DNA from 3 places in the Collibacillus ludicampi genome. Region 1 is predicted to be linked to each of the others. Evidence: predicted binding sites of a transcription regulator. Region 1 holds the regulator's gene; each other region holds the start of a gene.
What was found. Region 1 encodes LexA, which represses DNA repair genes until DNA is damaged. Its sites were predicted from a motif close to CGAACATATGTTCG; they were not measured.
Positions count from the first base shown of each region.

Region 2: a site for LexA is predicted at 1,687-1,700, ahead of DNHGIG_RS20480 (DNA polymerase IV). Genes of this name have one in related genera too.
Region 3: a site for LexA is predicted at 2,467-2,480, ahead of DNHGIG_RS00210 (YhjD family protein). Genes of this name have one in related genera too.

Region 1 is NZ_BOQE01000001.1:3,627,928-3,632,219, forward strand. It holds gene mtnP (S-methyl-5'-thioadenosine phosphorylase) at 306-1,094, opposite strand; gene ligD (non-homologous end-joining DNA ligase) at 1,164-2,084, opposite strand; gene lexA (transcriptional repressor LexA) at 2,236-2,856, shown strand; gene glnA (type I glutamate--ammonia ligase) at 2,954-4,291, opposite strand.
Region 2 is NZ_BOQE01000002.1:15,058-19,349, reverse strand. It holds gene DNHGIG_RS20485 (YolD-like family protein) at 1-306, opposite strand, end outside; gene DNHGIG_RS20480 (DNA polymerase IV) at 412-1,641, opposite strand; gene DNHGIG_RS20475 (helix-turn-helix domain-containing protein) at 1,817-2,128, opposite strand; gene DNHGIG_RS20470 (helix-turn-helix transcriptional regulator) at 2,266-2,460, shown strand; gene DNHGIG_RS20465 (hypothetical protein) at 2,473-2,844, shown strand; gene DNHGIG_RS20460 (hypothetical protein) at 2,993-3,553, shown strand; gene DNHGIG_RS20455 (hypothetical protein) at 3,893-4,096, shown strand; gene DNHGIG_RS20450 (hypothetical protein) at 4,056-4,292, shown strand, end outside.
Region 3 is NZ_BOQE01000001.1:38,749-43,040, reverse strand. It holds gene ku (non-homologous end joining protein Ku) at 199-1,086, opposite strand; gene DNHGIG_RS00215 (ATP-dependent DNA ligase) at 1,220-2,137, shown strand; gene DNHGIG_RS00210 (YhjD family protein) at 2,506-2,808, shown strand; gene DNHGIG_RS00205 (hypothetical protein) at 2,845-3,183, opposite strand; gene DNHGIG_RS00200 (recombinase family protein) at 3,436-4,292, opposite strand, start outside.

The DNA.
Region 1 (4,292 bases):
TGTTGCGAGACGACCTTCAAAGTCGCTATTACGCGCAATGCATATACCCTTTTACATCCGAAAGGAAGCGAGACGACCTCCAAAGTCGCTGTTTCACGCCAAGCATATGCCCTCTTAACAGCTTAAAGGAAGCGCAACAACCTTCCACTCACATCTGCGCTGCAAGCGATACACCCACCCAAAAGACACTCCGGTAATTTTGGAAGCCACAACTTCTCCTTCCGCAACAGAAACTTTTTACACTCTGATGAGACTACTTAAGGCACGTGTGGCTATTTTGAAAAACTTGGGGTTATACAATCGTCCTACAAGGTCCCCAGTTCATCCAGCGCATGTGGACACGCGCATGTGCGCTCATGGTGACCGTTTTCGATCGTTAAGAGAAAGAGTTTTCGAACGGTCTCAATCCGGTCTTTCATGGTATCGATCACTTCCTGATGAGTGAGTGCATGCGGACTGATCCCCGAACAGTAGTTGGTCACGATACCGACCGTCGCGTAACAAAATCGGGCTTCTTTCGCTAAGATCACCTCGGGTACGGATGTCATCCCAACCACGTCCCCTCCCCAAGAGGCGTATGTGCGAATCTCGGCACGTGTCTCAAAACGCGGGCCTTCCGTACAGACATATACGCCGCCGTCTTGAACAAGAATCCCGTTCTCCCTGGCCACTTCGACCAATTGTCGTCGCAAACGATTGCAATAAGGATCGGTCATATCGATATGTATGACCCCTTCTTCTCCTTCAAAAAACGTTTGCACGCGATTTTTCGTCATATCGATAAAATCATCAACGATCACCAGACTACCAGGGGGCAGTTCCCGCTTCAGTGAACCTACAGCAGCCGTCGCCAGAACCTGCTGCACCCCCAACTCTTGCAACGCACGGATGTTCGCGCGAAAGTTGATTTTGTGTGGCGGTACAGAATGTTTATAACCGTGACGTGGCAGGAAAACAATCCGTTTCCCTTTGTATTCGCCTATGGTAACTTCTACAGCACCGAAAGATGTATGTATCATTTGACGAGTGGAATGATCCAGCAACGCCGGATCGTAAACGCCAGTCCCCCCGATTATCGCGAATTCTGCTTGCATGGGCTCCTCCTTTAATCACCGTACCAGGTATTGGGTCATAACCATTTAATCAGAGGATGTTCTCCTTCGTCAAGATGAGGAATGTTGGCGTATCAATTGTAGCAACTCTCCAATGTCTACTCCGGGACGAGTCAGAGGTGCGAACAAATCGCCCAATGTATTCACGCGTGATACCATGTTTACAATCGTAAAATCTTCGGGTACAACCCCTTTTTGCAGTTCCTCCCAAGTGAGAGGGGCGGATACACAAGCCTTTGCAACCGCTCTGGCCGAATACGGAGCGATCAACGTTTTGTTCGGCGCATGTTGCAGGTAGTCGATATACACTTTGTCCCCGCGATCCTTCACCATCCGCTCAACTGTAATGATTTTCGGGTATTTTTCTGCCATAAACCGACCGATGAAGGAAGTGATCATCCGGGTGTCTTCATATGAAAAACCTAGAGCGAGCGGAATGAATATTTGGATACCGGATGCGCCTGAGGTTTTCGGATAAGAAGGGAGCCCCAGATCGTCCAAAACCTCCTTCAAACGTAACGCGACTTCTCTTACCTTTTCAAATCCGGGAACAGACGGATCCAAATCAAACGCGATGTTCGTCGGACTATTCGGCGCTTGGATTTGGGAAAACCACGGATGAAGCTCAATACAAGCATGATTGGCCAACCAGATGAGAGTGCTCGTATCATTCGCTAACATGTAATGAATGGTTCGTTTGCTCTCCTCCGACCAAACAGGATACGTATTGACCCATTTCGGCGTTTCTTTCGGCGCGTTCTTCTGATAAAACGAGTGCGCGTGAATCCCGTCCGGAAAACGGATCACTGTCAACGGCCGATTTTTCAAATGAGGAATTAAGTAAGAAGCCATTTGAATGATGTACTGGATATATTCCGCTTTGGTAATCCCCGCTTCCGGCCAAAGCACCTTATCAAGGTTCGTAACGCGTACAGGATGTTCACAGATAAGCGTATTCCCATCAGCCGTCATAAGAACCCTCCTCAAACTATTCATTCAGTAGAGTTCCCAGACTGGAGAATTTCCACATGCGAACTCATGTTTGTATAATTTGCCATCCTATGATATAATTCAAGTAAACGACGTGTGTTTACGAGATCTGCGTAATAGGAGAGTTATTTTCATGGTCAAATTATCGAAAAGGCAACAGCAGATTATCGATTTTATAAAGAAAGAAGTTCGGGAAAAAGGATATCCGCCTTCTGTTCGGGAAATTGGGGAAGCGGTCGGTCTGGCTTCCAGTTCAACCGTGCACGGACATTTAGCAAGGCTTGAACAAAAAGGGCTAATCCGTAGGGATCCGACGAAACCAAGGGCAATTGAAGTGTTGGATACGGATGAGTACATGGCAGATTATGAATATTCGACCGTGATGGCCCCCATCATCGGCAAAGTTACGGCGGGCAGCCCGATCACAGCGATCGAAAACATCGAAGACTATTTCCCCCTTCCCTCCCGTTTTGTCGGAGACGCGGAAGTGTTTCTTCTTCAGGTACAAGGGGATTCGATGATTGAAGCGGGTATCCTCGACGGAGATCTTGTCATCGTACGCAAACAGTCGACCGCCCAGAACGGTGAGATTGTTGTCGCGATGACGGAAGAGGGAGAAGCGACTGTGAAACGCTTCTTCAAGGAATCGGATCACATTCGTTTACAGCCTGAGAATGCTTCTATGGAACCATTGCGCTATCATAACGTAGTGATCTTAGGAAAGGTGATCGGCGTCTTCCGTCATATCTTTTAAGATCGAATGGTGTTAATCGTATCCTTTAACAAACAGGTAAGCATGCAATCGAAACAAAAAACTCCGGCGGTAAACCGGAGTTTTTTGTTATTCATCCTTAATAAAGAGATAAGTATTGATCGCGTTCCCATGGTGTGACGTGCGTACGGAACATGTCCCACTCGATCGTTTTCGCTTCTACGAAATGTGTGAGTGCATGTTCACCGAGAGCACTGCAGATCACTTCATCGGCAAGAAGCTCGTCAATCGCTTCTTTCAAGCTGCCAGGCAAGGACAGAATGCCTTCTCTTTCACGTTCCGCATCACTCATGACATAGATATTGCGATTGACTGCTTCCGGCAACGGAAGTTCACGTTTAATTCCGTCGAGACCCGCTTTCAACATGACTGCAAGAGCCAAGTACGGGTTACAGGAAGGATCCGGGTTACGGACTTCAATCCGTGTAGACAAACCGCGGGAAGCAGGGATGCGAACGAGCGGCGAACGATTTTTCGCAGACCAAGCGATGTAAACAGGTGCTTCGTATCCCGGAACGAGCCGCTTGTACGAGTTGACCGTCGGGTTCGTGATCGCTGCAAAGCCGCGAGCGTGCGCCAGAATACCCGCCAGATAATGTTTCGCAACTTTTGAAAGGCCCAGCTCGTCATGTTCGTCGTAGAATGCATTGCCCTTCTCGGTGAAGAGGGATTGGTGTGTATGCATTCCGGAACCGTTGACGCCGAATAACGGTTTCGGCATAAATGTTGCATGTAAACCGTATTGACGTGCGATTGTCTTGACAACTAATTTAAATGTCATGATATTGTCTGCAGCTTGGACGGCATCCGCATATTTGAAATCGATCTCATGTTGCCCGATCGCCACCTCGTGGTGAGAAGCCTCGATTTCAAATCCCATTTTTTCGAGAGCAAGAACGATTTCACGACGGCAGTTTTCCCCGAGATCGACAGGTGCAAGATCGAAATAACCGCCTTTATCGTTGACTTCCATGGTAGGATTGCCTTGTTCGTCCATTTTGAAGAGGAAGAATTCCGGCTCCGGACCCACATTCATACTCGTGAAGCCCATTTCTTTCGCTTCTGCGAGCACACGCTTCAAGATGCCACGGGGATCCCCTTCAAACGGAGTTCCGTCAGGCATATAGATGTCACAGATCAGACGGGCAACTTTTCCATGCTCGCTGCCCCATGGGAAGATCAGCCATGTGGAGAGATCAGGGTAGAGATACATATCCGATTCCTCGATACGTACGAACCCTTCGATGGAGGAACCGTCAAACATCATCTTATTGTCAAGGACTTTTTCAAGTTGTGAAATAGGTACTTCCACATTTTTGATCACACCGAGAAGGTCTGTGAACTGCAGGCGCAGATAACGGACATTCTCTTCCTTGGCCATGCGAATAATGTCTTCGCGGGTATAATTGCGGTTCATG
Region 2 (4,292 bases), on a different contig from region 1:
CCGTTCCCCTAGCATACTGAGTCCTACAAGCATCCGAGTAGATACGTCGATTTTCTTAGGAAGGACATGCACCCGTTCAATTCCTTCCGGATGAAATACGTGAATGGTGATAAGTTTCTCATCCTGCAGGGCTTCCGATAATTTTCGGCTCATCTCTTCTAATTTATCGGGATCGAGGGTCGGCTTTTTCAACAAACGCTGCTTTCGCTCATACTCTGTGATCGCCGCCCGATGCTCCGGCAAAATCATGCGAGAACCTTCCCAAAGTTTATTTCCGCGTTCCGCAAGTGACGCCCGACGAGCCACAAAGATCACCTCTTGTCTGTGTTAATGAAGATTGATACCATGTTTTTGCTGCTGATATACAACCCCTTTGGAAAAGACATGACGCGGGTTTGCGCTCATGTCTTTTTACGCATAGTGCCCACCGATTTTCGAAGCTCTTTCAGGAAGAATGCCGGCTTTAGTGAGAGAAGCGCAACGCATCAGAGCAGTAGAACCGTACTTGGCACGGATTCTATCCATTGTGTATCCTAGCGCCCGCTTTCTGACCTTATCGTTGAAGAGATCTAGCTGCATTTCAGTATCATCCGCTAAGTTGGTTACCCCCATTCCAACGGCACGAACGGACGAACCATACCAAAATTTCCGAAACACATGGAGAACCCCTCTGTAAATGTCCATTGTTATGTTCGTATGGGTAGGCAAAGAAAAGGAACGGGCGAACCCGTGGATCATATCCGCGTCCCGCACGTAGACGTTCACCGTCTTTCCTGCTTTTTTCATCGCCCTCATTCGTCTACAGACTTCCTCAGTCAGCTCCAAGAGTACAATCTCGATTTCGCGTTGATCCTCATAATCTCGCGCTAGGGTAATGGAGTGTCCCACGCCTTTCATCGCATTTTGAAAGGTCGTTGGCGTCACAGGAGAGTAGTCGATCCCGTTTGCGGACAAGTGATACACTTCACCCATGAGGCCCCACCGCTTGACCAGGTGACGCTTTGGATACTTGGCGAGATCACCAATCGTCAAAATTCCCATACGAGAAAAATTGTGTTCCATACGGCTGCCGACGCCAAAAAGATCGCGAATCGGCAAAGGCCACATTTTCGTCGGAATGTCATCGGGCGTCCATTCAGCAATCCCTTCCGGAGCTTTCTTCGCTTCTACGTCTGCGCAAACTTTGGCGACGAGTTTATTCGGGCCGATCCCGATGCTACAACGTATACCTACCGTATCCATGACCGCCTGACGAAATTGCCGAGCCACTTCCCAGGCGTCACCCCAAAGTCGTTCTGTTCCCGTGGGATCAATAAAGAGCTCGTCGATTGAGTAGACCTCCACGAGATCCGTAAACTGTTGGGCGATAGACATGATATGAACCGAAACATCGATGTAGAGCTGCATATGCGGACGCACAACAATAGCCTGTGGGCATCGTCCAAGCGCTTCTGCAAGAACCATAGCTGTCTTTACCCCGTAGGCCTTCGCTTCTTTTGAAACCGCGAGCACAATTCCATTTCTCGTTTCAGGGTTACCGGCTACGATCACCGGTTTTCCCCGCAGACTTGGGTCACGGGCTTGTTCGACACTGGCATAGAAGGAATTCATATCGCAAAGAAGAATGCGCCTGTTCTTCATTATGATTCCCCTCTCAAAAAGCGAACATGTATTCTTATTATTACGCGAACACACGTTCTGTACAAGGGGTAAAATTTGTCTTATTATAATTCCAAAAGGGAAACATTTTGCTTCACGCGGGGGTTTTCGTATTTTATCTTAAAAAAACAAAAGGAGCTACCAAGGTGGTAACCCCTTATTTTGAATCAGTCATACTTTTAATGAATTGTGCAAGTAAAGAAAGTTGTTCCGGTGACAATTTTTTAACGGCCAACAAAAGGTCCTCAAGTTCTTCAGAAATATTCTCAAGATCGAAGCAAAAAAATCCACTCAAGGTGACTTCAAGGGATGAACATAAAGTAATGAGTGTGGATAAAGAAGGTGTTAGATGATTATTCTCAATTCGAGAGATCGTTCCACGCTCGACACCACTGAGATCCGCTAATTCGGATTGAGACAATCCTTTTTTTTCACGTAGTTCCTTTAAACGTGCTCCAATGTCAAACATAAGACACCCACTATTTAAAAATTGCTGGACTACACTCATTGTAACAACTGAAAATATCATATATTGTGTTAATATAGACATTTTTTGTTGACATGTAGCGTAATACGCTACTAAAATGGAAATATGGAGGAAATACCTTGTATTGGGAAAACATTCGACGCTTGAGGCAGAAATTGAATCTATCACAAAGTGAATTGGCAGAACGTGTAGGAGTTCATCGTACGACGATCAATCGAATTGAGAAAAGAGCATTACAACCTTCGTTGGATCTCTTGGAGAGAATTGCGAATGTCTTAAAAGTTCCCCTAGCGGAACTATTACGAGAGGAATAGGGGTGATGAATCGTGGTTCAATTATCAATTCTTGACGATATGGTTCAAACACCTTTTACCCTGAAAAGCAATGATAGCAGACGAATAGTCCGTAGAAAGAAACTAAAATCCGCACGACTGGATCATCAATTAACGTTCGATGAATTAGACTGGGTGGTGATATATCCGGTTCCTAAAACCAACAAACAGTTATTGCAAGAAGCACGTGAAAATTTAATTAAAATGTTAAATCAGTGTGACCTTTGCCCCTTCCGTAAAACACAAAATGATGTTCGAGCGGAAGAATGTTGGTCATGCACTCATCGTCTCAAAATGGAGGAAGTAGCCAAAAATGTGGAGTTTTTAATGTCGAAAATCAGAAAAGAACGTCGAAAAATGGCGTAATCTATCGAAAAACCGAAGAATTGTGTAAAAAATAAAGAATTTCGACATGGACGTTCACATATTTACCGATAAATGCTAAAATCAAGATAATAAATTTTAACAATGACTTTTGTACTACCTATAAAAGAGAGGAGGAACTACGAATTATATGATTTTAGATCTTGTTGAAATATCCGAGGAGGCACGGAGAAAAACCGTTAAAGTTTTGTATCGCTACTGTGATATTAAACTAAGCCTAGAGGTATTAGGCAACAAATATCCAACGCTTGTTCCTCGGTATTATGACAGGGAAGTGGGAAATAGAGACTTGCCAATTTTGCGTGAGCTTACAGCCATCTTAGAAGAATGCAAAATTGAAGAAGGAAAAGGTGAAGAATATCTCCATAAAATATATGAAGCGATGAAAATTTATCGTCCGGAGATTTTAAAATACCAATCCACTACTGAAAGCTCGGCCTTACAAAATGTAGACGAGGAAACCGTGAGAACAATTGAGGAGAGAGTGGAGTGGATTCGTACTTTAGAAAAGATTCTTGAACATTTAAGTGAAGAAAAATATTTCATCATAAAATACCGTTATCTAGAACCACCTGGCAAGAGAAAAACTTTAGATGAAATAGCTAAGATCAAGAATATGGGGAAAAACAAGGTTACAAGACTAAAAAAAGAAGCGCTAGATAGCATAGCTATCGCGCTTGGAATAAACTAAACCCAAGTAAATTATATAACAATGTAGCGTAATACACTACTCATATATCCTTAATTTGTATAAAAAGTTGTCTGTTAAAGACAACTTTTTTTATGTCTTATTTTTATTATAGATTCACACAAGGGAATTTTATGGGGAATTAATAGGGAATTTTATGGGGAATTAATAGGGAAAAAATCGGGATTGACTTGGTGATGAAAATCTATTAATATGATATTGTGGCAATAGTAGGCGAGTTACATAAGGATATAAAAGCGATCTGCATATGCAGGTCGCTTTTTTGTTTATCGCCGGAAAGGGGGGATAAGAGTAAAAAATTGAAATGAAAGGAGGGATTGCGTGTTATTTACGATTCCAGAAAAAGTTCGTATCGGTCTCGTAGTATCGAGGGATCTACGAGAAATCTTAGACTTTGTTGCCAAAGAAAAAGGGATGAATCGTTCGAAATACTTGCGCGTACTCATTTACGAGCAGCTAGCAAAAGAAGGGAGGCAAATAAACGATGAAATGGAAACAGGCGTTAGCAGCATTGGCTGTGTCTAGCATCGCTTTTGTCCCTGTGGCTGTTAAACCGGTTCCTGTACAAGCAGCCACACAGGTTATGGAGCTGGCGGAAGGCGGAACAGCGAATATTCCCGGAATGCCTTCTCCAGACTTTAATAGCGGGAGTGCAGGTTTTCAGCAAGATAAGAAAGCCGGTGATTATTTAAAAGACAAAACCATGCTCCTATTATCGATC
Region 3 (4,292 bases), 3.6 Mb from region 1:
TTGGAGGCCACCACCAATGACCGAATATGAACGCGATAAGTTACTGCGTGAACTGGACAATGCGCAATCACTAATCACTCGATGATGTGAAACGTGTCGTACGTCGCTGCTACTATCGTTGCCGACTGAAACAATTGTCGAGAAGCGTGCGCGTGAAAATGCTTCGAACGCAAACTCTGGAATGCTTCTTATTACTCATCAATCCTTCTTCCGTCTACGCCGCTTAGGTTTCTCTAGGGCAGCATGAGACGGATCAACAGCCGTTCCTACATCAGTCCCCGTTGCTTCAATCGCTTTTTCTGACGTATCTGCTTGTGATTTCATTCGTTCAATACTTCTTTTTAACGAATCCATGAGATCAATTACATTGTTAGCTCGTGGAGAGACTGGCGACTCGATTTCGACATTCTCTATTTTAGCGTTAATGAGTTCCTTTAAAGCTTCCTGATAGTTACTCTTATAGTCGTTTCGAAAGGCTCCGCTGATCTGCTCAATCAATGTTTTAGCCATCTCAAGTTCCTCTTCATTGACCGCAATATGATCGATCTCCGTGATCCCCGGTACTCCTTCTACTTTCCTAACCTCATCCGGGTAATGAATCATATTCAACACAAGTCCCCGGTTGTGTAATCGAACCACTGCCAAATGCTCACTTGTACGGAATGCTACCTTGGCGACTGCTACCTTGCCAGTAGCCGCCATCGCATCATGAAGTAGCTTGTATGGTTTGGCTCCAAACTCGCCAGGCCCGATATAGTACGCTTTTTCGAAGTATATCGGATCAATGTCATCTTTATTGGTGAAATGTAGGATCTCAATCGTGCGCAAGGTTGGTAAAGGCAATTTTTCTAAATCATCGTCCGTAAGAACGACGTAGTTCCCTGGTGCATATTCATATCCGCGTATGATTTCATTGTTGGCGATTTCACGGTTACACACTGGACACCACTTTTTATACTGGATCGGACTACGGCATTCTTCGTGAAGGCTACGGAAACTGGTGGAGTGATCTTCTGTAGCCTTATACAAATTAACCGGAATATTGACTAAACCAAAGCTGATACTTCCTTTCCACATCGACCTCATAACCATCCCCCATTTCTTATCCATAAAATTCCCCAAATACGTTGTAGAAAATCATAGGAATGGTTGATTCCATTCATCCCCTATAGAATCCACATTCTCTACATGCGAAAATACACAAGCGAGGTGTGTGCTTGTGCTTTTTCAACCGATAAAACCGATGTTAGCCTCCATGCAGAAGACATTTGATCTAAGAAACCCTGAATATATCTACGAACTCAAAGCAGATGGATGGAGATGTCTTCTACATAAACAAGGACGGAAGATCGAAGTCTTCACCCGACATGGGAACCGGATTACAGAAAAATTTCCGGAATTTCAAGCAGCTGCAGATGCCATTCAAGTAACAGAAGCAATCATCGACTGTGAAGGCGTGTGTTACCGGGACAGACGAACGATATTTGATGATTTTAATACTCGTGGCCGTTTGAGCGATCCAGCGAAGATCACTGAAGCAAGCAGGCGAATGCCGGCAACATTAATCGCCTTTGATGTCCTTTATACGGATGGAAAGGAACATATAAATCAGGATCTTGTTACTCGAAAGCAAATCCTTCAAGAAATCATTGAGCCGAATGATGTCATAACGCCAACGTTATTCGTCGACGAACTTGGCGATTGGCTCCTGGAATGGTCGAAGCAAAATCACTGGGAGGGTATTGTAGCCAAGCATAAACGATCCAAGTACGCATTGGATACACGAAGTTCCGATTGGATCAAAATAAAAAACTTCCGGAGTATAGACGTTGTAATTTTAGGATATCGTCTGAAGCCCCGATTTGGTCTGCTTGTTGGCCTTCATTTTCCAACTGTATCTTATAAACCCGTAGCTACTGTAGAGTTGGGCTTCAATCAGGTAGAGAAACAAGCGTTTCTCGAAGTGGCCAAACAGATACACACGTACCGAGACAGAAGAGGGGTACAATGGGTAGAGCCTCTGTTGTGTTGCGAAATTCAGTATTTGGATCGAACAGAGAAACACAATTTACGGATCACATCTTTTAAAAGGTTTCTCCCTCACAAGAACCCGGAAGAGTGTAAATGGGTATCTTAAACGGTATTTCCCCCTTTGATGTTTAAAAGCCCATATCTATTTCTAAGATATGGGCTGGATCTATTAGTTTATTTGTTGTAGGAGGGATCTACCTTTTTTCAGCCAACCGAATATAGCAATCCTTTCTTCCTTCTTCCTCTTTTCTAACGTATTCAAAGAGTCCCTCTTGATGAAGTTTTCAGAAGCAGTATTCAGAGTATCTCAAGAAAACACAGTGCCTAAACCAACGAAAGAACAATTATATGGAAAACTGTATAGCAAAATTGAGGTGATATAGTATCACGTACAGTCGAACTAATTTGCGCGTGGTTTTCTTTTATGATAAAATGAGAACAAATGTTCGTATTAGGTGATGAAGGATGCGACCGATGTCTTTGATTCGACAATTGTTGATTCGCGAATTGATGCTCAAACACATCGAACGTGAATTACAATCATCGCAATCATGGACAAAGGGTGTATTTGAATCGCTGCAAAAGAGAGTATCGGATGAGTTGATACAAGTGAGACGGCAAATGCACCGTAGCGGCACATTTATTATGGAAAAACAATGGAAGAAGCAGGATGTGTTTATACAATTCAAATGGAACAATAAAGTATTTGAAGTGCCGTACACGTTGCCAATGTTAGAAGCGGAGGCATTAGGACGATTGGAACATATGTTGGATTAAAAAACCTCCCTGAGAAGTGAGGGAGGAATGTTTATCTTATCCTGTATATCTCCAATCTTTGGATACAGGCCAGAAACCATGTTCTTCATTATAATAGAAAATTTGCCAGTGATCCGATACATCTATAAATTTTGCCACCTGTTCGTATTGCGCACGATTGTAATTAACAACTGTAGTGCCGCATTTGTGATGAAAAATATGATAAAATCCTCCTGCACTTTCTCCAGCGTCTTCGGTGTCACGGACTTGATAAGATCGGACAATATGAACACTAGGATAATCCCAGAAACCAGTGATTTGAACACTTGTTTCACCCAAGAAAATATCTCTTTCGGGATCGATATCTTTGCCAATAACGTTGATTATGTCACTCATTTCGATATCACCCTTTCCTATAGGGAATTTTCACTTAATCTTATGTGTGACGTGGAACGCATAATTCCGATTTTCATAAATAAAACCCCGATCCGCGATGATCGAGGCTTATCGTAGGGACGAACAGGTTGGTGTTTAATTAACACGACGTAAAATGACCTGCTATTTTTGACGCGTTATCGTGCGAGAGTATAAAACCTGCACAAGTCCACTCCTGTGATTAATTAGTTTTTGTGCTGATTGTTTCATTGTTTAATTAACGCCCCAATTTGAAAATATTTCAATGGAATCGTCTTTTAGCGTTACCTGCTTAATAAAAGTGCGAACGATTTGTTGTTTAAGTTCGACTGTCAATACATTTTTATTTATAATTTCGTTATAAATTTCTATACTTTCTTTCAATTCATTCAGTCCGTCCGATTTTAGGGACATGTTTTTCAATATGTTGGATACAAACCCCATTTCATCTTTCAGCGATTTTATATCAGCGTCTAATTTTTTCATCGTGACATCCATTTCTTCTTCCGTAATCCATCCCTTACGAAAAGCTAAAATGTTACGTTGCCTTTCGTCCTCTTTTTCTCTGAGAACGGAATCGAGTTTGTACATTCTATCTTTAAGTTTTTTAATTTCTTCCGGATCATCTTGTTGTTTCATGATCGATTCGATCAATTGATTCGGGTTCTGCAATTTTCCCAATAACCAATACCATATAACATGATCAATAATGTCGCTCCGCCAATTCCTGCCTCTGCACGGTTGTTTAACTGGCAATCCCGTATAAACTTCCCACCCATAAACCTTTTTGTTTGTACACGCATAATATCTGTAATGGTGTGTCTTTGTTTTTGAATGGCCACCATATGCAACATTTCCCCCGCATCGACCGCATTTCAGCAATCCCTTTAGTAGGTAATTTTGTGTCGGACGACCTCCGTTACCGTATATAACATCGTGTTCGTCTAATTTCTCTTGTATTTTTATCCATGTGACCTCATCGATATATTTGGGAACAGGAACAATCATCCACTCATCTTCAGCCTTTTTAACTTGCTTTCTCTCGCCGTTTTTTTGTTGCACCTCGGTTTTTCCATAATAGAACTTGCCCA